DNA from 4 places in the Mechercharimyces mesophilus genome. Region 2 is predicted to be linked to each of the others. Evidence: predicted binding sites of a transcription regulator. Region 2 holds the regulator's gene; each other region holds the start of a gene.
What was found. Region 2 encodes LexA, which represses DNA repair genes until DNA is damaged. Its sites were predicted from a motif close to CGAACATATGTTCG; they were not measured.

Region 1 (7,574 bases), 150 kb from region 2:
GGGACAATGCACCGGGATTCACGATGTATTTCCCCTCTTTTTCCTGGAGTGGGAACCCTGCATGGTAATGACCCGTCAACAAAAGATCGACCTCCGTAGACCATAGTTGATCCACCAGCGTATGATGGACCCCGTCGGGAAGCGCTCGATCCACGACCATCCCGTGCACCATGTGGATACTATACGATGCCCCTTCCTCCTTTTGCACCGCATAATCCATAGCAGGGTCACGCCGATCCAAGTCATAGTGAAAAGGTTGGCCCGACAACTGTACCGTTAGCCCGTTCACGGTGAATCGCTCCCTCTCCCCTTCACGGAGCATGCGCACGGTACCAAATGCGTCCAACAGACCAATCATCGAGCGGTGCGCCGTCTCTGGATTATGACCATAGATATCATGGTTCCCTGCAATGGTGAAAATGGGAACCTGAAAACGCCTTAGGATAGAGGCAAATTCACCTACAACAGACGGAGAAACATCGGGGCGATCAAAGAAGTCGCCCCCATGGAGCACGGCATCCACTTCTTCTTCTTCCGCAATGGCGAGTACTTCATGCAACTTTTCTTTCAAAGTCTCTGGAAAATCATCCATCCGACTGCGCGGAGAGGTTCCTCGTATATGCGTATCGGTTAAGTAAAGTAAACGCAAATCTGTTTCCTCCTTTCTACGCCTGGTGTTGCTGGCGTATTTCACGCAAGATGCGATACACCAGAGGCGGGAGATGCCCCTTACGCAAAAGATACCCTCCCAAACGACGCTCTACCGTCGGCCACGGTAGATGACGCAACCGTTGATAACGCTTCATGGCTAGCTCTTGTACCTTTTCCCACTCGTCTTCTTCCTCGACCTGCGCAAGCCCCTCATCGATCGCGTCATCCTCTACCCCTTTTCGTTCCAGTTCCTGACGCAGTGCTCGCTTGCCCAGACCTTTACTCCGTGATCGAGAAGCAACCCATGCCTCAGCAAAATGGGCATCATCTAAGTATCCCTGTTGTTTACACTCCGCAATGATGGTTTCAATATGGCTTTCCGCATATTCTTTTTGTAAAAGAAAACGGCGGACCTCAAAAACAGTCCGCGGTTGATAGCTGAGGTAACGCAAGGTGGCCTGCCGCACCTGACTGCGCTCCTCCGCTTCTCCAATTTGCTCCCATTCTTCTGGTGTAAGCTGAAGTCCCTTGCGCAACCCCTTCTTCACCAACACTTCTTCATGAACCGTACCCCAGTACTCATCCTCTCGATAAAGATGGTAGCGGGCTGCACGTTTTTTTTGCTTCTCAATCCGGGTTATCACGCCACCCTTCATGATTGCCCCTCCCTCTCATCCTGGAAAGCTAGACATCCAAGGATTGTTCTTCCTCTTTCTTCTTGCCCTTCTTCTTCGTTGTTGCAGAACTTGAAGCACTTGCTGTTTCTTCTTTTGCTTGTTCTTCCGGCTGGATCAGCTGATGGTGTTCACGGATTTTGCGCTCAATCTGATCCGCAATCTCCGTATGCTCCTTGAGGAACAGCTTCGCATTTTCCCGTCCTTGACCTAAGCGCTCTCCAGAAAAGGAGTACCAAGACCCGCTTTTATCGACGATATCAAGATCGCTTCCGATATCGAGGATACTGCCTTCTTTCGATATCCCTTCTCCATACATAATGTCGACTTCTGCTTGTTTAAATGGTGGCGCTACCTTGTTTTTCACAACCTTAATGCGTGTGCGGTTCCCCACCATCTCTTGTCCTTGTTTGATCGTCTCCGCACGGCGCACATCCAAACGAATACTGGAGTAAAACTTGAGAGCCCGTCCTCCTGGTGTCGTCTCTGGATTGCCAAACATGACGCCCACTTTTTCACGGAGCTGGTTAATAAAGACCGCAATCGTCTTGGACTTGCTGATCGCACCCGACAGTTTGCGTAGCGCTTGGGACATCAAGCGAGCTTGTAAACCGACATGAGAGTCTCCCATCTCGCCTTCAATTTCCGCTTTTGGCACCAACGCAGCCACCGAATCCACCACGATGATATCCACTGCGCCACTCCGTACCAATGCTTCAGAAATCTCCAACGCTTGTTCTCCCGTATCTGGCTGAGACAAGAGCAATTCATTAATGTTTACTCCCAATTTGCGCGCATACACCGGGTCCAACGCGTGCTCCGCATCGATGAACGCAGCTTGTCCACCCGCACGTTGTACTTCGGCGATCGCATGGAGAGCGACGGTCGTTTTCCCTGAGGATTCCGGTCCATATACTTCAATGATGCGTCCGCGTGGATAACCGCCAATCCCCAGCGCAATATCGACAGCCAAAGCACCGCTCGGAATGGTCTCCACAGGTGGGAATGAATCTTCACCCATTTTCATTATAGAGCCTTTCCCAAACTGCTTCTCAATTTGCCGCAATGCCATATCCAATGCTTGTTTACGATCTGACATCTCTTCCACTCCCTCTCGTTCTCTTCTTTTTATTCTATTCTCATCATACATGGTTTTTTCCTGTGTGCCAAGATCATTTACGAACATTTATTCGTTTATTTTGTTACCTATTTTAACCCGTTCCTGCTTATGATACAGTAAAGAGAGAGACAGTTGATCCTTTTGCCAAAAAAGAGGTGTTACATTTATGGATAAAGAAAAGCAAGAAGAACAGATCATGGAAGCGTTAGAAGAAGTCATCGATCCGGAACTCAATATTGACATCGTCAATCTTGGTTTGGTTTATGGTGTCGATATCGATGACGAGAACAAAGCCAAAGTCACCATGACTTTAACCGCCATGGGTTGCCCTCTCGCTGGAATGATTCAAGAGATGGTTACACAAGCCGTCAAGAAAGTAGACGGTGTAGAGGATGTAGAAGTAGAAATCGTCTGGAATCCACCATGGTCCAAAGAGCGTATGTCCCGTTATGCCAAGATGGCACTCGGCATTCATTAATAAAAGCACGAAGAGGACGAGGCGACTAGCCACAAGCTAGTGCGCACTCGTCCTCTTTCTTTTGCAAACGATCGTTTACCTATCTGGTTACTCGTCCTCGTCAATCACCTTGGATTGACAAACTTCAGGGTAATCAAATGGGATCACTTGTTCATACGGAGGCGGATTCAAATCAGCATTTAAGTTTTGTTGTGGTGGGTCATCAATCCAACTTCCACTGGAGTCTTTTTGTTTTCTCAGTACATCGACGACGACGGAGCCAATTTCACGCCCAAGGCGTAACCCTTGTTCATTATCACTCCGAAAATGAACACCGCCCAACAGCCGTGAGTTAGCCGCTTCCGCCGCCAATTGCATCAATCGATTCGATTCGGTTGGAAAGAAGTAGCTCAAAATTTGCGCTGCGCAACCTGCCGTCGCTGCGTGTCCTGAAGGATACGTAGGATGGCGGGGAGTACAAATGGCCGTCGCTAAATTTTGGTCCAACTGATTGGGGCGTGCCACATTGTACTTATACTTAAGATACCAAGTGACTACAAAGGTATCTGACATCCCCGCTTGCACTGCGGCTAAGATACGCGCCGCATCCGGAGCGGACACCAAAAGGTTAAAGGGTTGTTCGGCACTATAGGTATCAATGAGCCGATCAATGATGGGTGTCCATTGCTTCGTTGCAGGTCCCGTGCCCCAGTATCTAGCAATCGCAACCTGCTCTGGAGTCAAGTTGGCTAGCGTATCTTGTACCTCGATGAGTTCGGACTGAAAATCGATTTTGTTTGGTTTTTCGATTAATTTGAGTGGAACACCATTCGCATCAGTAAACAGCGTTCTACGCCCGTCTCGACCGTCGTTTTGATCATCTCTCCTTCTTCCTCTTCGGACATAGTAAAGTGGCCAAGAACCGGCCAATGGTTCTTCTGGATTGTCAGGAGGTGTACTTTCTCCAGCATAGGGAAGTTCCGACCACAAGGAATAATTGGGTTCATCCATCTCTCTCATCTCTTTTCTGTTCAATCTTCTACTAACATATGCTAGTTTGATAGAGAGAGTGCTAGAAAACGCCCCATGTTAAAAATTTTATGCTCGTGTACAAAAGCGCTCTTCAGCTAACTGCACAAAGAAGAGCAACCTCCCCTTGTTGATCGCAGGGTGGTTGCTCGAATCAGTCGTAACTCCTTTATCTAACCATACGATCACCTCAACCTGTTGCGTCTACTTCATCTCTCCTCTTCCTGCAAAACCTCTGGCTCCCCTGGGCCCACGTGGACCTCTTCTCCCGGGTAGGCCCATCGGTCCTGTCGCCCCTTGAACACCTGCTGCCCCCGTCATCCCTCTCGCGCCCGTTGCCCCTCGCGGACCTGTGGGTCCTGTTGGACCGGTAGCCGGAGTCATTCCAATCTTGGCTACAAAAACATCCTCTCCCCCGGCGTTTTGCGATTGAATGGTATTTGGAGTAGTGGGGAAATTAGCGGAAGTGGTTGACCCACTTACATAGACACGATTAAGTCTATCGGTGGCAATCCCCCTTCCCAGATCCGCTCCACTTCCCCCCATGTAGGAGGAGAAGATGAGATTGTCGCCCGTTAAACTGAGCATAGAAAGAAAAGAATCGGATGAACCCCCATTATAATTAGGGGAGAAGGCATCAAAGGTCGTCGGATAATCAAGGGAGGAAGTTATCCCATTCACACAGGCGTTTCCAAAGGCATCCAGGGAAATTCCCCTGCCCGAATCATTCTGACTACCGCCAATATAAGTGGAATAGACCAAACTCATCCCGCCCACCGTAAACTTGGTGACAAAGAGATCCTGGCCCCCCGCATTGGTCGATTGAAATACACCTGAGGTAACGGGAAAATTATTGGAGGTTGTCTGTCCCGTCACATAAGCATGATCATCCACATCTACTTTAATATCAAAACCGACGTCGGCTCCAGTGCCTCCCAAGTAAGTAGAGTAGATAAGCGAACTTCCCGTAAGGCTTACTTTTGTAACAAAGGCATCATTTCCAACAGACTTGGTCGGTTGAAAAGCATTGGTTACAGGAAAATTATTGGAATTCGTTTGCCCAATGAGAAAAGCATTTCCTGCGCTATTCAGTGCGATGTCAAAAGCTGGGTCTGCACCATTTCCACCCAGGTAGGTGGAATAGATTAGTGAGCTTCCTGTTGGGTCCAACTTTGTGACAAAGGCATCTGACCCACCTGTTCTGGTTGATTGGAAAGCTCCTGAGGTAACTGGAAAATTATCGGAGGTCGTTTGACCTGTTGCAAAGGCATTCGGCAAAGATTCAACTGCAACTCCTTCCACAGTCGTCGTTCCGCCTGCCCCACCCAGGTAAGTGGAATAGACAAGTGAGTTCCCTTGAGGATTTAGCTTGGTCACAAAGCCGACTTGCCCACTCAGACGGATAGTCTGAAAGGCACCTGAGGTGATGGGGAAGTTAATCGAAGTGGTACTCCCCCCTATATACGCATTGGAGAAGGCATCCACGGAGATATCCAAACCACAATCCGCCCCACTTCCCCCCAGGTAAGTAGAGTAGATCAGAGAAGTACCGGTATCGTTAATCCGACTAACAAAAGCATCTGTATTCCCACTAGTGGTTGTCTGGAAGGCACCCGATGTGATGGGGAAATTCGGAGAATTCGTATCTCCTGTAACGTAGGCATTAACAGGAGAACCTTGATCAACCGCCACCTCCAATCCCGTATCAGTCCCGCTTCCCCCAAGGTAGGTTGAATAGAGAATAAGCGGATCAATCAGTACGGCATGAGAAGAATCTACCTCCTCTTCTAGTTCAAAACCCACGGTATGAGCATCGATCAGCTTAAACCGAGTAGCAATCTCCCGTGCGGGGTCAAGAGTCGGTTGAAAAGAAACCGGCTTTTTTTGTAACATCCAACCTTGTTGGGTTGCGAGGAGAAGATCCCCCTCTTCATTGAGTGATATCCCTTCCTGCAATCCTGCAAAAGTAAAGCGGATCACTTCTGGTAACACTCCCGCTTGCAACCACACATCATACTTGATCTCGCCATCGCGATCATAAAAATATATATCTGCGCCTGGCCAAACAGATAGGTACTTCAGTGATCCAGCTTGCGCTGAAAGGATAGGATATCCCTCCTTATCCCCCTTTCCTAAGGTACTTTTACTCTCTGTCCTATCGGCAAACCACATCGTGAGAACGCTCTTTTTATCTTGCCAGGTATCAGAAGAGGTGCAATCTCCTTGTCTACTAGCAGAAGAGACAAACTGGACACAACCAGAAGAAAAGATAAGATTACATTCACCTCTTCTTGCCACATAATGCGCGTTGCACTTTTCAAACAAAGAATCACCCTCAGAAATATTTTTCTGAAAATACACTTTAATCAAGCCCCTTCCTTCATCTAACTATAGTATGAAAAAATAGAGTCCCTTTGACAAAGCTTCCTCTGCAACCGCTAACCCCTCTCCGCTTCTCCCGCAGGACCTCTCGCTCCCCTTGGCCCGCGTGGACCTCGTGGCCCCGTTGGCCCTGCTGGACCCGTTGGACCAGGCTCTGGCATCACCCCAAAGCCAAGATTGATGAGGTAGGCATCTGCATTTCCACCAAACCGTTGTTGAAAGGCATCTAACGTGACAGGAAAGTTAGGCGAAGCGGTAAACCCTGTCGCATATACTTCTCTCTTTTCGTCCACCACAATATCGTTGCCTTCCTCTGTCGTATTCCCCCCAAGGTAAGTAGAAAAAGTGAGTCCCGTTCCAGCTGGGCTTACCTGAGCGATAAACGCATTCTGTGAACCTCTGCGGAACTTTTGAAACGCGTCCGACGTGACAGGGAAGTTCCCCGACTGTGTCAAACCGGTGAGCCACGCATTAAAGAAGCGATCAATATCAATCCCCAGCCCGTCATCTATCGACGCTCCTCCTAAATAAGAAGAATAGAGAAGGGCAGAACCCGTAGGATTCAACTTACTTACAAAGGCATCGAGGTTACCCCCACCATAGTTCTGCTGAAATGCCCCTGCGCTGATAGGAAAATTGGTAGAGGAGGTACATCCAGTGATATAAGCATTGCCAGCAGAGTCGATCTCAATCGCATGGCCACCATTTAAATCAATGAAATTGACTCCCCCTAAATAAGTAGAATAAAGAAGGGCTGTTGCTGTCGCATTTACCTTCGAGACATAAGCCTGCGAAATGCCCCCAAAGGCAGTCTGAAACGCACCCGGGGTAATAGGAAAATCATTTGCCAATGTTGTCCCCGTCACATAAGCGGCTCCTGTGTCGTCGATCGCAATCCTACTTAGGGTTTGTGTTTCGTTCCCTCCACCAAGGTAGGTAGAATAGATGAGAAAGGAACCACTGGCATTTAACTTCGTAATCGTCCCATTAAAATTAGGAAAAACCCCAGCATATTGTGTTTGGATTACACCCGGTGTCGTTGGAAAATTGGCCGAACTACTCGCCCCACCCACAAAGGCATTGCCCATCTCGTCTACTTTGATGCTGGCCCCTTGCGTGACACCTCCAGCTCCTCCTAAATAGGTAGAATAAATAAGCGAGCTTCCACTGGCATTCAGCTTCGTGATGAAGCCATCGGCACCCGTAAAGTTTTGTTGAAAAGCTTCAGAAGTAACTGGAAAGTTAAAGGAATGTGTGGAAC
Region 2 (7,574 bases):
GTTCCTGGGGGGAAATCGTGTCGACGGTGAGGGCCCATGAGAAGGAGAGTAGGAGGATCAGTACACCACTAGTGAATAGGTGGCGAAACTTTGTCATCCAAGTCTCTTTGGCGAAGAGCAAATAAGTGAGGGACCATGCGGGAAGGATCAAATAGGCTTGGAGCATTTTAATGTTGAAACCGATGCCGATGAGAGCGGCTGAGATGAATAGATAACGCACTTGTTTCTTTTCGATTGCACGAAAAAGTAACCATGTTGCAAGCAATAAGGTGGCCACTAGAATACTATCGGGGTTATTCGTGCGAGAGACCGCCACGGTGATGGGAGTCGTTGCAAATAACAATGCCGCAAGCAATCCTGCCCTCTTTCCAAATCTTTTACCTACCAAGAGATAGAGCATAAATGTGGAGAATGCGCAAGCGAGTGCTTGCGGGAAGAGGAGTGCCCATCCAGAAAAGCCGAAGATATGAGCCGATAGCGATTGAATCCAGAATGCAACAGGGGGTTTGTCCACTGAGAGCACACCAGCTGAATCATACGAGGCAAAAAAGAATTGATGCCACCCTTCCAACATACTCCGTACGGTGGCGGCATAATAGAGATTGGAGTATCCATCCTGTCCGATAAATAGGAGATTGAGAGCAAACGAAAGGCTGATAATAAACATGAGTGGAATCGACTGCTTGACCTGCTTCTTCATCACTGTTCCTCCCGGGTCTTCCTTCTGAAAAGCCCTTTACCCCTAAGAATAGAGTAGGCAGATGTCAGTAGGATGTCAGTAAGGTGTCAAGCGGGCGATTTCAACGAATCCTTTAGAGCATGCAGGATAGGATATTTCATTGTTCAACCTTGTGAAATAATTTGTCTTTGTGTTATACTTTCCCTATTCATGATAGAAAGGGTGACGTTGTACAGATGATTCTCTAATCCGATTCCACTGAAAAAAATCGTTTCAGTTAAGGAGTAATCTTTGCGGATAGAGATACGTCTGTGCAATGACAAAGCAAAAACGGAATCATTATGTGCATTCGCGCCTAGTGAAGATGGCCTGTTTTTGCTTAAAAACTGCGATGACGGTCTCCTGTCCGAAAAAAGACAAGGAGGCTTTTTATGTTGTTACTACAAATAAAAAATGGAAAGAAAAGTTGGGGAGAACGCCTGCTTTTTTCGATTCCCTCCCTTCAAGTATACAAACAGGATCGCATTGGCATTGTTGGATTAAATGGGAGTGGAAAGTCCACCTTATTCAAGGTTTTGATAGGCGAAGAAGCATTGGATGAAGGGAGCGTTATCCGGACATGTCAGGTCGCCTCGATTTCTCAATGGAATGACAAGAAACGGGAGATGAGTGGCGGGGAACAGACACGAATGCGTATTCATGAGGCTTTGGGTTCACCCTCCGATGTATTGTTAGCAGATGAACCAACATCTCATCTAGATCAGAAGGGAATCGAGTGGCTCAAACAACGATTGTCCCGCTATCAAGGGGCCATCTTACTTATCTCTCACGATCGCCAATTATTAGACGATATATGTACGACGATTTGGGAGATTGAAGAGCAGACAGTCTCTGTATTTAGGGGGAATTATAGCTCCTATCAAGAGCAAAAAGAAAGAAGAAGAGCCCGACACATTGAGCAGTATGAGCAAGCTCAACTAAAAAAGGAGCAATTAGAAAAGGCACTCCGACAGAAAAGGGATCAAGCGATACGGATGATAAAGCCTTCTAAGGTAAGCACGTCGGAATCCAGAATGCAAAAAGCAGGGAAAGGTTCTCAACAAAAATCGATCCACCAGTCTATACGCGTGTTAGAAGCTCGCCTTGCAAAATTGGAGGAAATAGAAAAACCTCTTTCCCTTCCGCAAATGAAAATGGTTGTTCCGCGTGATCTCTCCATGAAAAAAAGAATTCTTGTCCGTGCTGAAGGCTTTGCCGGACAGCGGGAAGGAAAGAGTTTATGGGAACCGAGTGATTGGATCATCACTTCTGGAGATAAAGTAGCTGTGATCGGTGAGAATGGATCCGGCAAAACGACTCTTTTGCAGAGGTTCTTCCATCCAGATTCTACGCTTCGCTTATCTCCAGAAGTGAAGCCTGGATTTTTTCAGCAAAACCTAGATATCCTGGATGAAGAACGGACGATATTAGAAAATGTTATAGAATCAAGCATATGGGATCAATCCCTTGTTCGTACTTTTTTAGCACGCCTCGCGTTTCGTCCGAATGATTGGCAGAAGAAAGTATCCCTCCTTAGTGGAGGTGAAAGGGTGAAGGTTGGACTGGCTAAAGTGTTCCTGAGCGATATGAATCTTCTACTACTGGACGAAGTCACGAATTACTTAGACTTGGTTGGAATGGAAGCTGTAGAGGAATGGATCACTCACTTTCCTGGAACCGTCGTTTTTGCTTCGCATGATCAACGGCTTCTACACAGCGTAACCACGAAAGTAATCCATTTAAAAGGCGGTAGAATCCAAACTTTTACAGGATCATGGGAAGAGTATAAGAAAAGGGAAAGTAGTCCGCAGTTGAAACCACAAGCGACAGAGAGCAGAAGAATGATGATTGAGCATGAACTTGCAGAAGTGATCAGTCTGCTTGCTACCAGTCCTTCGCAAAAGGAGGCGTTGGAAGAACGCTTTCAGCAATTACTGTGTGAGAAAAAACAGTTCGAACAATAGGTTCATGAATGCGCATAATCGTATTGGAGATATCCGATTCTTTCATACGCAAACACCTTACATCGGCTAAAATAGAGACAAGCCCTGAGGTTCCAAAAGAGCCTCAGGGCTTGTCTCTATTTATTTCAATTTTCTTCTTACATGCTTGTACGTAATAGTCCGATTACTTTTCCTAAGATGGTTACTTGAGGAAGAAGGAGGGCTTCCATTTGATCATTTTCCGGCTGAAGTCGAATATGGTCTTTTTCTACATATAAACGCTTCACTGTTGCTTCGCCTTCTTCCGTCATCGCAACGATGATATCTCCATTATTAGCCGACTGTTGCTGATGCACAATCAGCTTGTCCCCGTTTAGAATACCGGCATTGATCATACTTTCCCCTTGAACGGTAAGGAGAAAAACAGCATCTTTGTTGCCGATCATTTGGAGCGGAAGCGGTAAGTACTCATCCACATTCTCTACTGCTGTGATAGGCTCACCAGCTGTAACCTTCCCAATCAAGGGAACAAGCACTGACGCATCCTGTTGCTTCACAGAATCATCTCCGGAACGATGTGGATCGAGCACCTCAATGGCCCGTGGTTTAGTAGGATCGCGTCGGATGAATGCTTTTTCTTCCAAGCGAGCAAGATGCCCATGCACAGTGGAGCTAGACGCTAGTCCAACTGCCTCACCGATTTCACGAACCGATGGGGGATATCCTTTTTCTCGTACTTCACTTTTAATAAAATCGAGTATGGCTTGTTGACGAGCGGAGAGTTTTGACAATGTGCTCATCTCCCTTCAGTACGAATAGTGGACTCAGTTATAGGTGAGTTGCTCTTTTACCAAAGTATACATGAATGTGAAGAAAAGCGCAAACATAAGTTCGAAAAACCCCTTGACGGAACGTAAGTTCTAGTATAACGTTATAAGTACAAACATATGCTTGTACAAACTAGCGGAAATGAGTGAAAGGAGCGCGTGCTCATTGATTCGAAACCGAAGGACAAGCTTACTATTGACCCTCTTAGGCTGTTTCCTTTTCTTTTTCTTCATTAGAAGCGAAGTGATCGCCAATGACCCTCTTCCCAACACAGTTGAAGTGAAGGTGCAAGCAGGGGATACACTATGGGAAATAGCACGAGTTCGTTCCGATGAGAGCACAGATATTCGGGAGGTCATCGCCGATATTAAAGAGATAAATCAGATTCACGACGGAATCATTCATCCAGGTCAAACCTTAAAGGTGCCATTGAGCAAAGGGAAATAAAAATAGCAGTCCTCTTTGTGTTCCTAATTCGACACAGGGGAGAGCGATCCTTCTGATTTGGCGAAAGTTCGTTCTCCTTTTATTTTCTTTATTTTCTGAAGCAGGTTTTTATGCAGAAAGAGCAAATAGAAGCATAGTGTAGAGTAAAAAGGAGGAATCTCAGTGAACATCCAGAGCCTACTAGAAAAATACCGTGAAGATCATCAACATCCGGTGAACAAACTGACACATGCCATCGGCATTCCGATGATCGTCCTCTCTTTACCGTGGTTTTTCTTTCAATGGAAAATAGCACTCCTTTTATTTATCATTGGATGGATATTGCAATTTGTTGGTCATGCCTTTGAAGGGAAGAAACCATCGTTCTTTTCCAATCCTCTGTTTCTTTTTGCAGGGGTACTTTGGTGGATTAAAAAATGGGGGAAGAAGGAAGAGAGCACTAGCACTTCAAATGAACATTCGCCTTCTGGACAAAAATGAAAACGCTTTCAGATTACGGCCATAAAAAAGCGATGCCTATGATGGCATCGCTTTTTTCGTTCAGGAAGTGAAAAAATCACTTCCTGTTCATGAACTTTATTACTCCTTACGGCCATATCGTGCTTCGATATATTGATCGGTCAAAGGATCGATTTCGGGAGCTATCGAGGGGTTTTCTTTTTTTAAGCGAACAGCGTACTCTCTCGCCGTCTCAGAATGATCTCTCGCTAGTCCCTTTGCACGCATGCGCTGAAGGAATTGATCATATTGCTTGCGAACCCTTCCTTCCAAAGGACTATAGGGCCAGGTAGAAACACCCACATTTTTTCGGAATTGAGAGAACGAAAGAAAAGAACGCTCTTCTATCTTCTGATTCAGCAAAGGAGGAGATCCCTTCGTTTGACGATGCTTAATTCTCTTCATAATCCATATAAGAGCTGGAACAAAAAGTGAAGTGAAAAGGAAATAGAGCCAAATCGGATTCTGACTACTTTCCTTTTCAGGCGGTAACTCAGCATCTCCAGATGTTAACATAATTTCACAGTTAGCCAATTCTTCCTCTGTTAATTCGGCAACTTCATCCGCTGTTACATAAAGGACACAGTCGGATGTATCTGCCCCAGATAAAGGAATTAAGGAGAAAAGTGACTCCGTTCCTCTCCCGACGATATAGAAAATGGGGCTCAGCAAAATACTGAGAGCTTGTAATGCTTGGTTAACTATTTTTCCACCGCTGAGCACAGATAAACAGAAGAGGAAGGCAAGCAACAAGAACCATATCACGAAAAAGGACCCGTTCGGTCTCCGTGTTTTGCTATCTTCCTGGATTACACGATTGGCATAAAATAAAGCAAGTGTCCGCACAAGAAAAAAAGAGAAAATCATTGGGACGAGGAGTGTAGGCAGTCCATCTTCAACCGTATAGATCCAACTTGTTCCACTCATGATCAATAATATAATGAAGTCGAGCTTCATGGCATCAACCAAGTGCTCACGCAAAAACCTTTCATGGTGATGTGCTTCTTGTATACGGTACCAAAAGAATAAACCCACTATCCCTTGAATGAAGATCAATGAGGGGTTTTGCCAACCGCAAATCCACTGATATCCAACCCAACCACCGAAAAGAGTAAGAGCATATAGCAGGGTATGAACGCGGATCGATAGACGACGACTGAGCCAATGATAAGTACCAGCTATCAAAAACAGTAGACAGGCAAACCAAGGAAGCATTCGTATTCCTGCAAATACTCCACTGCTGAGGAAACCGAAAATAACAGTGGCTAATAGAGCGTGACTGAGTAAGGCGAGGAAAAAGAGTGTCTGATGCCTCATGAAGATTTCTTCCTCCCTTCTCCTTCTAACGGATAAAAGGTGACAGGGTCAGACCAACCCTCTAAGAGAGGAGGCGCGGATAGGCGAGACAAAAAGATTACCTTTATCTCGTGGCCTTGGGCTTTGAGAGACTGCAATTCCTGTGCCAGACCTTTCTCCCAATAAGAGGTCAGAAAGATCACCGTATGAGCACCCTCTTCTCCCACCGTTACCTCTTTTACAGCGGATAGTCCAGGAGATGGAGCGAGAGAACTTAGTTCACCTAGTAATTGATGTAAATGGTGAAAATGACTCAATCCAGAACCCAGCTTCGTTTTCAATCTAGATGATCCCTGGTAAGAAAGATTGGATACCAAGCGGTAACGAAGGCCGATCTTCTGTGCTTGTTGGCATAATGTTGCTGTGATCCGACACTGTTCATTGATGATTTCACGGTCTGTCCCAGACCAGTGAGGATAGTGCGTTTGCCCGTTAAGTATAAAGGTGAGAGAAGCGTCTGCTGTGGTTTCAAATTTCTTAACAACCAAATTCCCTGAACGAGCCGATGCTGTCCAATGAATCTGCTTAAATGGATCTCCTCGCTGATAAGAACGAATCCCTTGAAATCGAGTGGGGTCTTCATTGTACCAGCGCTTAACAGATACTTCTCCAACGAGTTGTGTCAAGGGCATAGGTTGATGAAAAGAAATAAACCGTGGTCTTACTAGTACCTTTGGGAGATGACTCATTTCCAATCGTTCATATCTCCACCCGATTCCATCGCCAATCTTCGCTTCAAATGATGACAAGGAGTGTAGCCCTCGTTGGTAACAGGTAATAGGAATGAAACGCTTTACCCGTTGACGTGGGAGAAGGTGGGTATAAAAGCGCACACCTTTTTCATCTTCCTCACGAATCAGTCCGGACGGAAATTCCAATCTCACGGATATCCATGGAATGGGGAGAATCGAATGATTTTCTAATACCATCCACGCGGAGGTTGAATCTCCTTCCATCACCGGCTTTTCATCGATCTCTAGCGAACATTTCACCTTTTGAGGCACCCATTTAAACCATAATTCGGAGTAAAGATACGTACTACCAAATAAAAATAACACGGTAAATAAGATCATCATCGGACTTTCGCTTCCTGTCCTTCATTTTCTACGGGTGTAGTCACTTTTTCTAATACTCTTTCGATCATTTCTGCAGGTGACGTTTGTTGCATTTGAAGCGAGGGGTCCAAAACCAAACGGTGAGCCAACACAGGGATGGCCAACTCTTTAATATCATCTGGAGTCACATAGGTGCGACCACGGATCGAAGCCAATGCTTGCGCAGCACGCCCTAAAGCAATCATTCCCCTTGGTGAGACGCCTAAAGAAATCCCTTCTTGCTCTCGAGTGGCGCGTATGATGGAGATCAGGTAGGTTTCCATGTCTGCTGAAAACGAAACGGATTTTACTGCCTGCTGGATACGAATAATTTCCTCTGGAGAAACCACTGGCTGGATCTCTCGTTGCTTCTCTTCATAGGAGAGTTGAAAAATAGAGCGCTCTTCCTCAGGAGAGGGATAACCAAGTGAAAATTTCATGAGAAAACGATCCAGCTGGGCTTCTGGAAGAGGAAAGGTTCCCTGGGATTCAACAGGATTTTGCGTTGCAATAACAAAGAATGGTGCTTCCAGCATATGCGTATGTCCATCGACGGAAATTTGCTTTTCTGCCATTGCTTCCAACAGAGCGGATTGCGAACGGGGAATGGCTCGATTGATTTCATCAACTAAGATGAGTTGATGAAAAAGGGGACCTTGTTGAAATTGGAACTGATTTGTTTCCTGATTA
Region 3 (7,574 bases), on a different contig from region 2:
GTGGTGAAGGTGGGCCCTGTTTGCTGAAAATCGCGTGTAAACCATGCCTCCGGATAACCATCGAAGAACGGGGGATTGACTCCTCCGTGTAAATGGGTGACGGTACGTACATCGGGTATATGGGTCCCGGCTCCGTTGATGGAGTGGTCAATGGGCAACAGGTGCTTATCTGGAAGATGGTTTCGCCATTTTACATAGATCGGATGATAGGGAGTCACGTCAAAAGTGGGACCGGGATAGATTCCATTAAACCCCCAGACGGTCGTCTTGGGGAGGCTGGAATGGAGTGATTGTTTAAATTGCGTCATGGTGAGCTCATAGTAAGAATAACCACAATAGGTCCCGGTAGGGCGTGCATTCGGCGGGATCGGTAGCGGGTCCATAAATTTTTGCAAGTGCATCTCATCACCTCGGTGTTGTTTTTTTTTATCGTGTTCCAGTGTCAGATGTGCCCACACCTGTTTCATTTGACCAACATATAACTGGTCATATGAGTGTTCTGCCACTGGTGGAGAGGGATAAAAGAAGGGGTGGGAAAATGAGATCGAAGTTATCTAAATCATTTATTTTTCAGAAGAACAGAGAAGAACGGAATAGCGATGTCTCTTATACCGTAATCAGAGAGGGAGGGCGTGTTTGCTTTTTTCCTGATCGAGTAGAGTTTCAATTCAATGATAGGGGTGAAGAAGAGAAAATCACTCTTCGATTGCTTCATGCTCAACCCCAGGTGAAGATGAAGCTGGACTCTGTAAAGGAACAGCTGATTTATAAAGGTGTTTGGTCTGGGATCGATCTCCTATTTACTGTACAGGATGAACAATTAAAATATGACCTTGTCGTTCATCCGGGTGCATGTTTGGAGATGATCCGCATGAGGTATGAAGGCGGAAGAGAAGTTGGGATAAATGAAAAGGGAGAATTGGTTGTCCATACTCACTTAGGTATTCTCTGTGAAGAGAAGCCGATTAGCATTCAAGAAGTGGCAGGGAAGAAGAAGAGACTGCAAACGGTATTTTGCTTGCATCATGATGATTCTTTTGGCTTTATAGTAGAAGGCTATGATCCGTCAAAGGAGCTTCTCATTGACCCGATTGTTTTTTACTCCAGCTTTCTGGGAGGAACAGGAGATGATTCCGGAACGAGCATCGCGGTAAATGGTACGGGTGAGGCTTATATTACAGGGGAAACGGGTGGAGGGTTTCCGATTACCTCTGGAGTGTTCCAGACGAATTTCGGCGGAGGAGAATCTGACGCCTATATCGCTAAGGTGAATACAGATGGAAGCTCTCTCCTATTCGCTAGCTACTTAGGGGGAAGCACTACGGATCGGGGGAATAGCATCACAGTGGATAGCTCCTCCAATGCTTATGTGACGGGACAAACGTTTTCGACCGATTTCCCTGTTACATCAGGAGCCTTTCAGACGGTTAATCCTGGTGGTGGAGGCTCGGCTTTTGTATCGAAGGTAAATATATCGGGGAGTTCGCTTCTGTACTCCACATATCTGGGAGGTTCTTCTTCTGATATCGGGAATGGGATTACGCAGGATTCATTGAACCAGGCGTATGTTACGGGTTTCACTTCTTCAACTGATTTCCCAACGACAACGGGGGCTTTTCAGCAAACGCTCGTTTCCGGAGGGTTTGTGGATGCCTTTATCACCAAGTTGAATACGGATGGAAGTTCGCTGAGTTACTCGACACTGTTGGGCGGGAGAAGAAGTGATGCGGGATTCTCTATCGCGGTAGATGATAGCTTTCAAGCCTATGTTACAGGGAATACCAACTCGACTGATTTTCCTATAACGTCGGGTGCCTTTCAAGAAACACTGGTCCGCTCAACGGATGCTTTCGTCACCAAGATAAACGCCTTGGGCTCCTCTCTGATCTATTCTACCTACCTAGGTGGGACACAGGTTGAAGGAGGAAGGGGGATTTCCCTGGATGGTGCCAACCAGGCATATGTGGTTGGTTCTACCAATTCTACTGATTTTCCGGTAACCAACAATGCTTTTCAAACCCTCCTGTCTGGGGGAAGTACGGATACATTTATTACAAAGTTGAATGCAGCAGGTAGCGCTCTCGTTTACTCCACCTATTTGGGTGGGGGTTCGGAGGATTTGGGTATGGGGATTGCGGTGGATTCTTTCGGCTATGCATGGGTGACAGGGAGTACACAGTCAGACGATTTTCCACTTACTTCCGATGCCTTTGAGGCTCATTTAAATGGACCACAAGATGCTTTTGTAACGCAACTCAGTTTTTCTGGTGAGGGAATCTCTTTCTCCTCTTTTCTCGGAGGAACACTGAATGAGAGTGGAAGTGGTATTGCGGTTGATACACAAAATAATGCGTATCTTACCGGGACTACGAATTCCACCAACTTCCCTGTGACCTTTGCTGCATTTCAGACTCTTTTTGGCGGTGGAGCCAACGATGCTTTCGCTGTGAAATTAGGGGCCATGGTCGGTGTGACTGGACCGACGGGTGCGACAGGTCCAGCGGGGACAACCGGAGCAGAAGGTCCACAAGGGCCACGAGGACGGCGTGGTCCAAGGGGACCAAGAGGGGCGAGAGGACCGCGTGGAATGGGAGAAGGCGAGATGGGTGTCTAATCTTGTGGCATCCGCCCACGAAGAGCGCGTGGTATGTGGCGGAGATGACTATGGATAATATTCACTTTAAAAGGAAGCATCCAAGCATCCGATAGCGGGTGCTTTTCTTTTGTCAGAAGTCGAAGAGAGCAGTGAACCTAGAGGCACTTTTCTCATAGGGTAGGTGTTTTTCATGGTGTTCCTATCACTATAGGTAGGAGGTCCTATGTATAGATGCCTCATCCATAAGGAGACTTATTGATCTTTCTTTAGGTATATTGATTAAATTATTTATTTCGAGTAAGGAGTCTAAAACATGTTGGACTTCTTGTGGATAGAATAGAGGTACAGGGACCGATTGCTCAGATGGATGGTTAGGTATTTCGGTTCTATCTAGGGTTTGGGAGGAGATTTACAGTGAGAGAAAGAGAGATGAGTAAGAAGAGAAAATTGGATATTGTGCAACAAGTTTTGATAAGTGGAGACTATGAAGGGGTGGCGAACGATTATCACATATCTTCTGAAACATTAAGTCAATGGGTCCAGCAGCATCAGGGTGGGAATTTTACCGATCGTCGTCTCCGTAAGCAGTCCCGAAAAGGAAATGGGAGTGATAAAAACGGAAAGTACTATAATTTATCAGAAGAAATGGAAAAATTAAAAAAGATTATTGGGGAGAAGGAATTGGAGATTTTGAATTTGCGTCAGATGCTGAGTCAGTCCAGTTGAACCTCTCTCACTTATGTTAAGTTGGTGAGGATACTCTTAGGATAAGTACGATTATAAGTGCAAATATGATGAGCGCTTCCATTATTTATTTCTTCTCCTCTGTATCATCCTCGATCCATTTCTCTTGAAATATAAATAGGCTTCTCCGCTCTCACCCCAATGAAGCGGATAGGATCGTACTTTGATGGAAAAAGGGTATCCCGAAGGTGGATGCTCTTTTTTGATCAAGTTTCAAAGTGAAGAAATCGGTCCGTTGACTCCATCTCCGAGTAAGGTTTACACACGCCGATACCTCCTTTTCGATCATAGATTAGAGTGCTATGAGGGATTCTATATAACTCGCAAGCGAAGGATCTGATGCGTTTGTTACCCAGATGAGCTACTCTGGTCAGGGAATACCGTGCTCTTCTTATCTAGGGGGAAGAGATGGAGATATCGGACTGGGCACGGCGCTTCTTTTATCAGATCTATTGCGATGAGGGTCTGCTACTAAGATTGGGCACTTTTTTATAGCGATCGTTTGTTCTGTGAGAACTATTGTTCGTGTATAATAGAGGTGAGGTGATGAAGAATGTCCCGTATACTTGATCGTGGTAATAAAATGTGGGAAGGGCATCGGATGGTATTGCCCGAGCACGTCGCTCGCTTTCACGAACAGAATCGAAAGGCGAAAGAGTACGTGAAACCGGAGTTGTCGGAGGACGCTATAAGTGAAATCGGATATGCCATTGAAAAATCGATGATAGAACGTTGCCCAGTAAGGGTTTGTTATGCAGGAAAATATGGAGTAGAGCAGCAAAGCGGGATCATCACGAAGATTAATGCGAATGAGCGGTGGATTAAGCTAGAAAGTGAAGGGGATTATGAGTTAATTCCGTTTCAACGGATGGTAAGTGTAGAGGAAGTGTAGCTATTCAGTGGATGTATGTATCCCGAATACGGTAGCGAAGCAACGCCCGTGAAGCGACACACTTGTACCCACACCATTTATTGGATCATGACATAGGTTGGCTATAAGGAAGAACGCCAAATGTAGCCATCAAATACCCAATAGGAGGATACAAAGTGGAGAAGGCAGTGTTTCGTTCGCTTGTATTTGTAGCGGATGGAGAAGAGGAAAGGGAGACGGACTATTTCTGTCGCGCAGATGGAGTAGGTTGTCGATTTACCTTTTATCGAGATTACGTGGAGCTTGGGTTTGACGGTGTGGATGAGCAGGAGATCCTCACTTTAAAGTTTGTGGGCACCAATCCACATGTGAGGATGGCATGGGATGTGACGGAAAGAAAGGTGATTTATCGAGAGGTATGGAAAGGAATTGATCTTCTTTTCTCCGGAAATGGCGAGCAACTAAAATACGATATTATTGTTCAACCCATGGCATGTCTGGACGATATCCGTTTGCGTTATGAGGGTGGGAAGGGAATTTCAATAACCAAGCAGGGTGACTTGTTTGTCCGAACGCCTCACGGCATGCTTTGTGAAGAAAAGCCGATTAGCTTTCAAGAGACGTTGCAAGGGAAACGAAATATTTCGACCCAGTTCTGTCTGCATTCGGATCAATCGCTGGGGTTTGTGGTGGAAAAAGAGGAGTATGATACAACAAAAGTGCTTGTTATTGATCCCACTGTTTTTTATTCAACGTTTCTAGGTGGAAGTAGTAGCGATGAAGGAAATCGTATCGCAGTGGATACGACGCACCATGCGTATGTCATAGGAACGACTTTTTCTACCGACTTTCCCGTTACCTCCGGTGTTTTCCAAACAAATTATGCTGGTATGAGTGATGTATTTGTGAGTAAGTTGAATGTAGCGGGAACCTCTCTCCTTTACTCGACGTTTATTGGCGGAAGAAGCGAGGATGAAGGGAAGGGGATTGCGGTGGATGCAATGAACCAGGCTTATGCGACGGGATGTACGAAGTCCACTGATTATCCTGTAACATCGGGAGCATTCCAGACGATGTTTGAGGCATTCGGGAGTGCCTTTGTTACGAAGCTGAATGCGACCGGAAGCTCTCTCCTTTATTCAACCTATTTAAATGGTCCAGGTGGTTTTGATGAGGGAGAATTTTGTGCGACTCAAGGAAATGGGATCGTTGTAGACGATAGCTTGAATGCCTATGTAACAGGCTTTACAAATACAAACAACTTCCCGATAACTTCAGGTGCCTTCCAAACCCAGATGGGAGGGGTTGAGGATGCATTTGTGACAAAATTCAATTCCCTGGGTACGGCACTGGTGTACTCCACTTTTTTAGGAGGGGATTTTTTTACTATCGGAATGGATATAGCCGTGGATAGCCTGGGAAGTGCGTATGCAACTGGATTTACAGGATCAAATAATTTTCCCGTTACTTCAGGTGCCTTTCAAACGGTATTTGCCGATGGCATCTATGATGGGTTTATTACGAAATTCAATGTTTCTGGTTCCTCGCTTGTGTATTCGACCTATTTAGGTGGGGGACGTGGAGACATGGGAAGTTCCATTGATCTGGATGGAGCGAACAATGCCTATGTCACAGGGACGACAAGATCTACTGATTTCCCCATAACAAATAACGCTTTCCAAACCACCATCAAAGGGAACTCAGATGCCTTCGTTACAAAAATAAATGGATTGGGAAGTGCCCTGGTTTACTCTACTTATCTAGGTGGGAGTAGCAATGAAGATGGGAAGGGCCTGGCGGTGGACAATTTTGGAGTGGCATGGGTGACAGGACAAACGGATTCGACCAATTTTCCTGTTACCTCGGATGCTTTTCAAGATAGTTTGGCTGGTAGCAATGATGCCTTCGTCACACAGATGAGTTTTTCCAGTCAGGGAGTCATGTTTTCTTCTTATCTTGGAGGCGAGGGAAGTGATACAGGAAACGATGCCGCGGTGGGCCCAGATGGCTCTGCTTATTTTACCGGTAGTACGGCTTCTACAGATTTTCCCATCACTTTTGCAGCATTTCAGTCCATCTATGGAGGAGGAAGCATGGATGCTTTCGTTACCAAAGTAGGGGACCTTATTCTCGGTATAACGGGTCCCACGGGCGCAACAGGACCAATAGGTGCGACTGGAGCGCAAGGCCCTAGAGGACCGATAGGGCGGCGTGGTCCGAGGGGGCCGAGAGGCCCGCGTGGCGCAAGTGGTGGCGGAGAAATGGGGCTGTAAACCGACGAATTTCCCTGTGACATTTAATGCGTTTCAATCAATGTCAGGGGGGCTAGATGATGCCTTTGTGACAAAAATTAGGGAATCCACTTCCGTCGGTGTAACGGGTCCAACGGGCGCAACGGGGCCGGTAGGAGCCACTGGCGCGCAAGGTCTACGTGGACCGAGAGGACCGCGTGGTACAGGTGGCGAAGAGTTTAGTGGCTAAGACCTCTCTTGAAGTAGGATGCATCCCGAAAGCGGATGCTTTTTTCTTTTAGAACCGATAGGTTCGAATCTATCCCAATTAGATGGATCAGGTAAAATCCGTTTTCGTCAATCTCTCTTTGAATTATCCTCCTAATTCTCCTTCGCCACCGCGTGGACCTCTCGCTCCTCGTGGTCCCCTTGGACCACGAGGTCCGATCGCTCCAGTTGCACCGGTGGGTCCAATTGCGACCAGTGGACCTACTTTGGCAACGAAGGACTCGAATCCCTGACTTTGACGCTGAAAGGCATTGAAGGTGACGGGAAAATTAAAAGAGAGGGTAAAGCCACCTATATAAGCGCTATTCAGAGCATCCATAGCGACGGCATTTCCAAAGTCATCGAAATCTCCGCCCAAATAAGAGGAGAAGGAAAGGCCTTGCCCAGAATAGCTTAACTGGGTAACAAACGCATCGTTATTCAAATCTCTCCCTAAGCTGTCTTGGAAAGCATCCGATGTGATGGGGAAGTTGGTCGAATTGGTGCTCCCTGTTATCCATGCTTCTCCGAAGGAGGTGACTCCAATTCCATTTCCTACATCCGTATCTCCCCCACCTAGGAAAGTGGAATAGATGAGACCACTGCCATCCATATCTAATTTGGTGACGAAGGCGCTGTTAGCCCCCCCAGGATACACCGTTTGAAAGGCATTGAGTGATGTGGGAAAATTGGTGGAATTTGTTTTGCCGGCAATATACGCATTGTCTCCTCCATCCAGATCAATTGCATTCCCTGCATCAACACCACTCCCACCGATATAGGTGGAGTAGACAAGGGAAGTTCCGGTCGCATTTAACTTGGTGACAAACGCATCACTACCGCCGGCAAGTATACTTTGAAAAGC
Region 4 (7,574 bases), 370 kb from region 2:
AAATCCGTTGACCCTGTCACCCCCGTTACCAGCACTTCTCCTGTCGATTGAACAGCAATCGCATTTCCTTCATTCACCCCTATTCCACCCACATAAGTGGAATACAGAAGGGACGAGCCCGTCACATTCACTTTGGCAATAAACACATCACGCGACCCGACCCTCTCTGTCTGAAAGGCACCCGAGGTGACAGGAAAGTTAGCTGAGGCTGTCACTCCCGTCACATAAGCACTTCCTTCATCATCAACGACAATCCCGCGTCCATCCTCTGCATCCATTCCTCCTAAGAAGCTAGAGTATAAAAGAAGCATACGAATCCTCTCTTTCTTCACCCACGCATTTTCCAGCCTTCCTTGGATCTCCCCACGCTCCCTTCTAAAGCGTGTGGATCAAGCGATGTCCCTTTTTCTATAGCGTATGAGAGAAGAAAGAAAAGGTTCAGTCATAACAGAAGGAGCTTCCCCATGAGTCATAGAGAAACTCCTTCTTGGTGTTTGATTATAAGATGAGCATCGCATCGCCGAAGCTAAAGAAACGATATCGCTCACGGACCGCTTCCTGATAGGCCTCTATTACTTGCTCACGTGAAGCAAACGCACTAATGAGCATTAATAAGGTAGAGCGCGGCAAGTGAAAGTTGGTTACCATTCCCTCCACTGCTTGAAAGCGATAGCCAGGATACATGAAGATATCCGTCCACCCACTACACGCCTTTAGTTGCCCCTTTTGTTGCATGATGCTCTCCAACGTTCGCACAGAGGTGGTACCGACAGCGATCACTCTTCCACCAGCCGCTTTCGCCACACGAATCGTCTCAGCCGCTTCTTCTCCTAATTCATAATACTCCGCATGCATGGTATGTTGCTCCACTTGTTCAGCAGTCACTGGTCGAAAAGTGCCGAGTCCCACATGCAAAGTAAGCGGAGCAATATGCACACCCTTGTGCTCGATTTCTTTCAATAAGTGGGGTGTGAAGTGAAGGCCGGCTGTTGGTGCCGCAGCGGACCCCACTTGTTTGGCGTACACGGTTTGGTAGCGCTCCGACTCATCCAGTCGTTCCCGAATATAGGGGGGAAGAGGCATTTGACCGAGCTGTTCCAATAATTTTTCTAAATTATTCGCTTCATATTGCAGGCGAAAAGTCCAACCGCCAGCCATGTCTGCAGGTGCTTCCGCAATCGCACGCAATGCGCCTTCTCCAAATTGTATAACAGTCCCCTGTTTCACTCGTTTCGCTGGCTTCACTAACGCTTCCCAGCGATCTTCTCCCAATGGCTTCAAGAGAAGGAGCTCCATCTTGGCTCCCGTCTCCTCCTTACTTCCCAACAAGCGTGCCGGACGCACACGTGAGTCATTAAGTACCAGGACATCATTGGGCTGGAGGTAGTGAAGCAGATCGTGGAATTGCTTGTGTTCCAATTCTCCCGTCTGACGATGAAGGACCAGCATCCGTGAGCTAGCGCGGTCTTCTATCGGAGTCTGGGCAATCAGTTCTTCAGGAAGATGAAAATCAAATAAAGATACGTCCATTCTCTTCTCCAATCTATCAACCAATACGTTTTTGACACTTTCCTCGCCTAACAGCGGGGGATTCAAAGGGATCCGAGTCTACTGACAAGATCGCCAAGTGAACCCCGTGTGTCCTACGGTTAAACAGCATTTATAAGTTACGAAGTTAGAAGCTAACCTTCTCCTTGGCTTCATGTTCCCTTTCGTCGATCGTAAAAAGTAGACGACTAGGTTAGCAGAAAACGTTCCACTTTATCGGAACAAGCTAACCAAGTAAAAGAGGAGCGAAAGAATCACACTGATGATGATCGAGGTTACAATGGGGATGTAGACCTTCACATTCTCTCGCTCGATGAGAATGTCCCCCGGGAGCCTCCCAAGCCAGCGACCGCCCACTTGCCAAATGATACCCGCTGCAATAAGAAGGACTCCTCCCGCGATGAGGATTTTCGCCATCGGGTTCATGATGGTCGCTCCCATCCAAAATGGTCATAGCAACGTTGAGTTAACTGACGGCCACGTGGGGTTCGTTGCAGAAACCCAATCTGCAAAAGAAAGGGTTCATATACGTCTTCGATGGTATGTGCTTCCTCTCCGATCGTCGCTGCAATCGTTTCTAAACCAACGGGGCCACCTCGGTAGTTTTCCATAATAGCATGCAACATCTGCTGGTCTACCTGATCCAACCCCAGTTTATCCACCTGAATGCGGTCCAATGCGTCGCGCGCCGCTTCTCCGGTAATCACACCGTCCCCTTGTACCTGTACAAAATCGCGCACCCTTTTCAGGAGGCGATTGGCGACACGTGGCGTTCCCCGTGCCCGCGAAGCGATTTCAGTCGCTCCTTCTTCATAGATCCCCACTCCCAGCAAGTCGGCCGCACGCTGGACAATCAAGATGAGATCTTCAGGGCTATAATACTCTAGACGGCTGACGACCCCAAAACGGTCACGCAGTGGGGAAGAAAGAGAGCCCGCGCGCGTCGTTGCCCCCACCAAAGTAAAAGGAGGGAGATCCAGTCGTACGGAGCGGGCGCTCGGTCCTTTTCCGATCATAATATCGAGGGCAAAGTCTTCCATCGCAGAATATAAAATCTCTTCCACCGAGCGGGTCAGGCGATGGATTTCATCGATAAAAAGCAATTCTCCCTCTTGCAAGTTGGTCAAAATCGCAGCTAAATCCCCCGCGCGCTCAATCGCTGGACCCGAGGTCGTACGAATATTGACACCCAATTCGTTGGCGATGATGCACGATAACGTCGTTTTCCCTAGTCCTGGTGGTCCATAGAGGAGCACATGATCCAGTGCTTCTCCGCGCCCTTTCGCCGCTTCTATGTAGATACTCAGATTCTCTTTTACATTGTTTTGCCCAATATATTCTCGTAAATAGCGAGGGCGCAAGTTGTACTCGACCGCCTCATCTTCTGTTGCCATCTGGGCGGAAATCACACGATCATCCACCTGCATCCCTCCTTATCCCTTCATTAAAACTGCAAGTGACTTACGAATCCATTCATCCACACTGATATCGGGATCAGCTAAGTGACGGCCAACTTCTGTCACCGCCTGTTTGGCTTCCCCTTCATTATATCCGAGTGCTTTTAAGGCTTCAATCGCATCCATAGCACCGCCTTGCTTCGCTGACGCAGGTTTTTTATCTTCCCTCTCTGTCGGTGGAAGAAGCTGACTGGTCCATCCTTCTTTCTCTAACTTATCTTTCAGATCGAGGATCATGCGTTGTGCCGTCTTCTTCCCTATGCCCGGCAGGCGCGTGAGGAAAGCAATATCTTCTCCCTCAATCGCAGCGACCACTTCTTGTGGCGACCCTCCTGATAGAATGCCTAATGCCGCCTTGGGTCCAATACGAGACACTTCTAATAATAAGCGAAACAAATCTCGTTCTTCCCTTGCGACAAAACCATATAAAAGGTGGGCATCTTCCCGGACCACATAATGGGTATAAAACAAAACCGACTCTCCTTCTGCGAAACGATAAGGATTTTTGCAAAACACCTGATACCCCAGTGAACCAGAGTCTACCGCAGCGTACTCTTCCGTTATGTAAAAAATACTTCCCCTTACAAACTCGATCACAATTTTTCCCCTCCTATTTGACCCCTTCGCTCTACTGAGCCAGCATGAGCTTCACAGATTGCAATCGCTAACGCATCCGCCACATCATCTGGTTTAGGAACTTTCTGTAAAGACAATAACATTCGCACCATTTCTTGTACTTGCTTTTTTTCTGCTTGTCCATAACCGACCACCGCCATCTTCACTTGCAAAGGTGTATATTCGACAATCGGTATCCCGGCCGCTTCTGCCGCGAGTACCATGACGCCACGCGCTTCGGCCACCTTTAAGGCGGTCGTCACGTTACGGTTAAAAAACAATTTCTCGATGGCTACCACATCGGGCTGATACTCTGCGAACAACTTCGTGCAAGCATCATATATTTGTTTAATCCGCGTCGGTAGGGGCAATCCCGCTTCCGTTTCAATACTTCCATACTGAATGGGCTTTAGTTGGCTTCCTGCTTTATCCACTATGCCAAAACCGACGATAGCAAATCCAGGATCAATTCCAAAAACACGCATCTTCTCTCTCCTCATTCGAACATTTATTCTTACCGATTATATCATAGTCCGCTTATTAACCATTTGCCTTCTCTATTCATCGATATCCTTTTTCATTGGCATACATATTGTCAGACGAGATTTCCAATAATACGTATAGATACCGCTTGTAGGATGTTGGAGATAAAGCGTACAGTCTCTCTCCTTCACATCCAACATCCTCACTACCTTTTAAAAAGGAGGGAGCCCATCCTATGGCACCGCCTGGGCCATTTATACAGCAACAACAGGGAGGAGGAGGATTTCCCTCCTATCAAGACTTACCCATCTCCCCCGAGTTGTCGATCAATATTGAGCAACTTAAAGAAATCATGGGCGATAGCAGTGACATCGCCGGTCGTGCTTTTGAGAATATTCCTGTCCCGTTTGCCGTCTACTACATTGATGATCTCGTCGATAAGGAGTCGCTAAATCTGTCGGTCATCTCTCCTATTTTGAAGTGGCAAACCCAAGACAAGACCACAACATCCAAGCTATTACCCCAAGATATCATAGCCCATATTGAGCTATCTCAAGTAAATAGCGCTACTTCTTATGATGCGCTCTTAAGCAAGATGGCAGATGGCAGTGTCGCCCTCTTTATTCAAGGAATGACCGAAGCCTATCTCCTCCCTCTCTTCGCAGGGGCGAAACGCCAAGTAAGTGAACCGCAAACGCAAACCATGATTCGAGGACCGCGGGATGGGTTTGTAGAAAACTTAAATACCAATATTTCTCTTATACGCGAACGAATCCATCATCCCGCTTTGCGCATTCAAGGATACCACGTAGGAAAACACACACAAGTCGAGCTGAGGGTGGTCTATCTTGAGGGAATGGTGAAACCCTCTCTGCTCAACGAAGTGGTTAAACGAATTCAGAAGATCAACACCAATAAGATCATTGAAAGCAATATGGTAGAAGAACTCATTCAGACCCCTAGTTACTCTCCTTTCCCGCGATCTCAAGCATCCGAACGCCCCGACGTGGTGGCAGCTGAAATCCTGGAAGGCAAGGTGGTCATCTTAACCGAAGGCACTCCCTTCTGCTTGATTCTGCCGGTTACTTTTTTCTCCTTCTTTCAATCCGCAGAAGATTACTATCAGCACTTTGATATGTCTACTTTTGTCCGCTTTCTACGGGTGGTGGCTTTCTTCATCACACTCACCCTGCCTTCCTTTTATGTCGCAATCACAACCTACCATCAAGAAGTGATTGAGACCGGGCTTCTAATTAGCTTAGCGGCGCAACGAGAAGGGGTGCCCTTTCCAGCCTTATTGGAAGCCCTCATGATGGAATTAATCTTTGAGATGTTACGAGAAGCGGGCGTTCGTATGCCTCGCCCCATTGGGCCAGCGATTTCCATCGTAGGCGCGATTGTCATCGGCGAGTCCGCCGTCAACGCGGGGCTCGTCTCGCCTGCTATGGTCATGGTCGTTGCCTTAACGGCGATTTCCAGCTTCGTCTCTCCCTATTACGAGTTATCTAACGCCGCTCGCCTTTTACGCTTTGCCATGATTAGCTTTGCAGCAACCATTGGGCTATTTGGCATGATGTTTTTTCTTCTCGGCATCCTGATTCATCTCTGTTCTCTAGAATCAGTCGGTCAACCTTACTTCGCACCCATGGCTCCTTTCCGATTGCAAAAACAAAAGGATACCCTCTTCCGCTTTCCTCTGTGGTGGAAAAAGAACCATCCGCTGAAGAGCCTCCGAAAGCTGGTGCCATAAATGAGAAAGTCTTTCACGCTTCTTCTCATCCTCTCTCTGTCCTTTTTAAGCGGTTGCGCAGGAAAAAACGAAATCAACCAATTGGCCATCGTTACGGCAATCGGTATTGACAAAAAGGGAGATCATTGTGTTGAAGTCCATTTTCAGATTGTTAATCCCGGAGGAAATACTTCCTCACAAGGAAGTGGATCCAGTGGAGGGGAAAAAAGCGCCGTCTATACCTATTCCACTTCGGGCAGAACCCTCTTAGATGCTTATGGGCATGCTCGCAACATCCTTCCACGTAAAATGTTCTTCTCTCACGTATTTTATTTTGCTGTCAGTGAAGAGTTTGCTCGTGCAAAAGGATTGCCTCTTCTCTTTGACTTGCTAGAGCGTGATCCAGAGTTGCGTAGTGGGACACTCATCTTTGTTACCAAAGATAGTCCAGCCAGAGATCTCCTACAATCTTATGACCCCTTGGAAAAAAACCCGGGTCTAGCTGTACTAAACCGTGCCCGTATCACCTCTGGATCGCTGGGGAGCATGGAGGGGATCACCTTAACCGACACCATTAAATGGCGCTATGCAAAGGGACAAGAAGCTCTTGCTCTCGGAACAGGACCACTACAAAAGGGAACCAATCGCTCTTCCATCGATCAAGTGATGAACAACATCAATGCTAATCCCGCAAGTTATGAACTAACAGGATTCCCTATATTCTGTGGAGATGAGCTCATCGATTGGTTTGACATTCCCCAGTCACAGGCATGGACCATCATCACCGACCGAATCGATCAAGAATTTGTTTATAACTTGCACAAATGTCTAGAGAAAGACGAAGGAGAAAATTTAAATGAGAGCGGGAATATTGGTATCCTCATTAAAGAGATGAAAACCACGACCAAAACAAGTATGAACGGCTCCCGCCCTCATTACACGATTCACACGAGAGGACGAATCAACTTAAAAGAAATCACTTGCCCCGCTAAAATTGAGGATCCACGTGTCATTCAACAGATTGAAGAATTGGTGGGCAGTAAATTAGAAGATCAGATGGAGAGTGCCATCCACAAAGCACAAGACATACAAAGTGACGTCTTTGGTTTTGGGGAAATCTTACGAAAGGACGATCCTAACACATGGAAAAAGGTAGAAGACAATTGGAAAGAGGTTTTTTCCCAGGCAACTTTTTCGATTGATGTGAACATGACACTAGAATCGACAGAGGAGCGGATCCAAAGTGTCCATGAAGAAGAAGAAAAAGAAGAAAGCAACTAGCTATCCTCCCTCGTCCACTTGGTTTCTCTATGCATTTTGGGGATTTTCCCTTCTCTATGTGGTTGGCTACCTCAAGAGACTTCCTGCTTTTAAATTTACGTCCCTGCTTGAACAACTGTATTCCCCTCTCTATCATCTGATCATGGGAGGGGGCTAAGGACCAACGAATGAAAGGAGAACAGCATGGTTGAATCCTTAAACAACAGACAGTTCACTTTGCTCGTCTTCACCTTCACTTTAGGACCCTCATTACTTATCGCACCTGCCATGGTCTCTTCCGTTGCCCAGCAAGATGCCTGGATATCTATGATGCTCAGTACAGTTATCGGACTTCTTCTCAATTGCTTATGGCTTTATCTGCTCCGTCTGTATCGCTATCCTTCCATCTTCTTCGTGATGGAAGCCGTATGTGGAAGGTGGCTGGGCAATCTCCTCAACCTCCTACTCACTTTCTATGCAAC

Region 1: the regulator LexA is predicted to act here: its motif matches at 2,505-2,518, upstream of recA (recombinase RecA).
Region 3: the regulator LexA is predicted to act here: its motif matches at 3,853-3,866, upstream of AC6RGY_RS15165 (YolD-like family protein).
Region 4: the regulator LexA is predicted to act here: its motif matches at 4,122-4,135, upstream of ruvC (crossover junction endodeoxyribonuclease RuvC).

The regions. Positions count from the first base shown of each region.
Region 1 is NZ_JCBAPH010000001.1:1,200,426-1,207,999, forward strand. It holds gene AC6RGY_RS05995 (metallophosphoesterase family protein) at 1-649, opposite strand, end outside; gene AC6RGY_RS06000 (RecX family transcriptional regulator) at 666-1,307, opposite strand; gene recA (recombinase RecA) at 1,336-2,424, opposite strand; gene AC6RGY_RS06010 (metal-sulfur cluster assembly factor) at 2,612-2,923, shown strand; gene AC6RGY_RS06015 (vanadium-dependent haloperoxidase) at 3,011-3,913, opposite strand; gene AC6RGY_RS06020 (SBBP repeat-containing protein) at 4,136-6,292, opposite strand; gene AC6RGY_RS06025 (SBBP repeat-containing protein) at 6,370-7,574, opposite strand, start outside.
Region 2 is NZ_JCBAPH010000001.1:1,045,785-1,053,358, forward strand. It holds gene AC6RGY_RS05335 (glycosyltransferase family 39 protein) at 1-700, opposite strand, end outside; gene abc-f (ribosomal protection-like ABC-F family protein) at 1,111-2,682, shown strand; gene lexA (transcriptional repressor LexA) at 2,820-3,452, opposite strand; gene yneA (cell division suppressor protein YneA) at 3,655-3,936, shown strand; gene AC6RGY_RS05355 (Mpo1-like protein) at 4,099-4,416, shown strand; gene AC6RGY_RS05360 (DUF4129 domain-containing protein) at 4,516-5,751, opposite strand; gene AC6RGY_RS05365 (DUF58 domain-containing protein) at 5,748-6,866, opposite strand; gene AC6RGY_RS05370 (AAA family ATPase) at 6,863-7,574, opposite strand, start outside.
Region 3 is NZ_JCBAPH010000007.1:34,673-42,246, reverse strand. It holds gene AC6RGY_RS15180 (multicopper oxidase family protein) at 1-401, opposite strand, end outside; gene AC6RGY_RS15175 (SBBP repeat-containing protein) at 539-2,614, shown strand; gene AC6RGY_RS15170 (hypothetical protein) at 3,026-3,322, shown strand; gene AC6RGY_RS15165 (YolD-like family protein) at 3,894-4,232, shown strand; gene AC6RGY_RS15160 (DUF7948 domain-containing protein) at 4,388-6,484, shown strand; gene AC6RGY_RS15155 (hypothetical protein) at 6,450-6,692, shown strand; gene AC6RGY_RS15150 (SBBP repeat-containing protein) at 6,816-7,574, opposite strand, start outside.
Region 4 is NZ_JCBAPH010000001.1:1,412,599-1,420,172, forward strand. It holds gene AC6RGY_RS06940 (SBBP repeat-containing protein) at 1-311, opposite strand, end outside; gene queA (tRNA preQ1(34) S-adenosylmethionine ribosyltransferase-isomerase QueA) at 499-1,530, opposite strand; gene AC6RGY_RS06950 (DUF2905 domain-containing protein) at 1,762-1,974, opposite strand; gene ruvB (Holliday junction branch migration DNA helicase RuvB) at 1,971-2,969, opposite strand; gene ruvA (Holliday junction branch migration protein RuvA) at 2,982-3,602, opposite strand; gene ruvC (crossover junction endodeoxyribonuclease RuvC) at 3,599-4,105, opposite strand; gene AC6RGY_RS06970 (spore germination protein) at 4,339-5,853, shown strand; gene AC6RGY_RS06975 (Ger(x)C family spore germination protein) at 5,854-7,113, shown strand; gene AC6RGY_RS06980 (hypothetical protein) at 7,076-7,270, shown strand; gene AC6RGY_RS06985 (GerAB/ArcD/ProY family transporter) at 7,297-7,574, shown strand, end outside.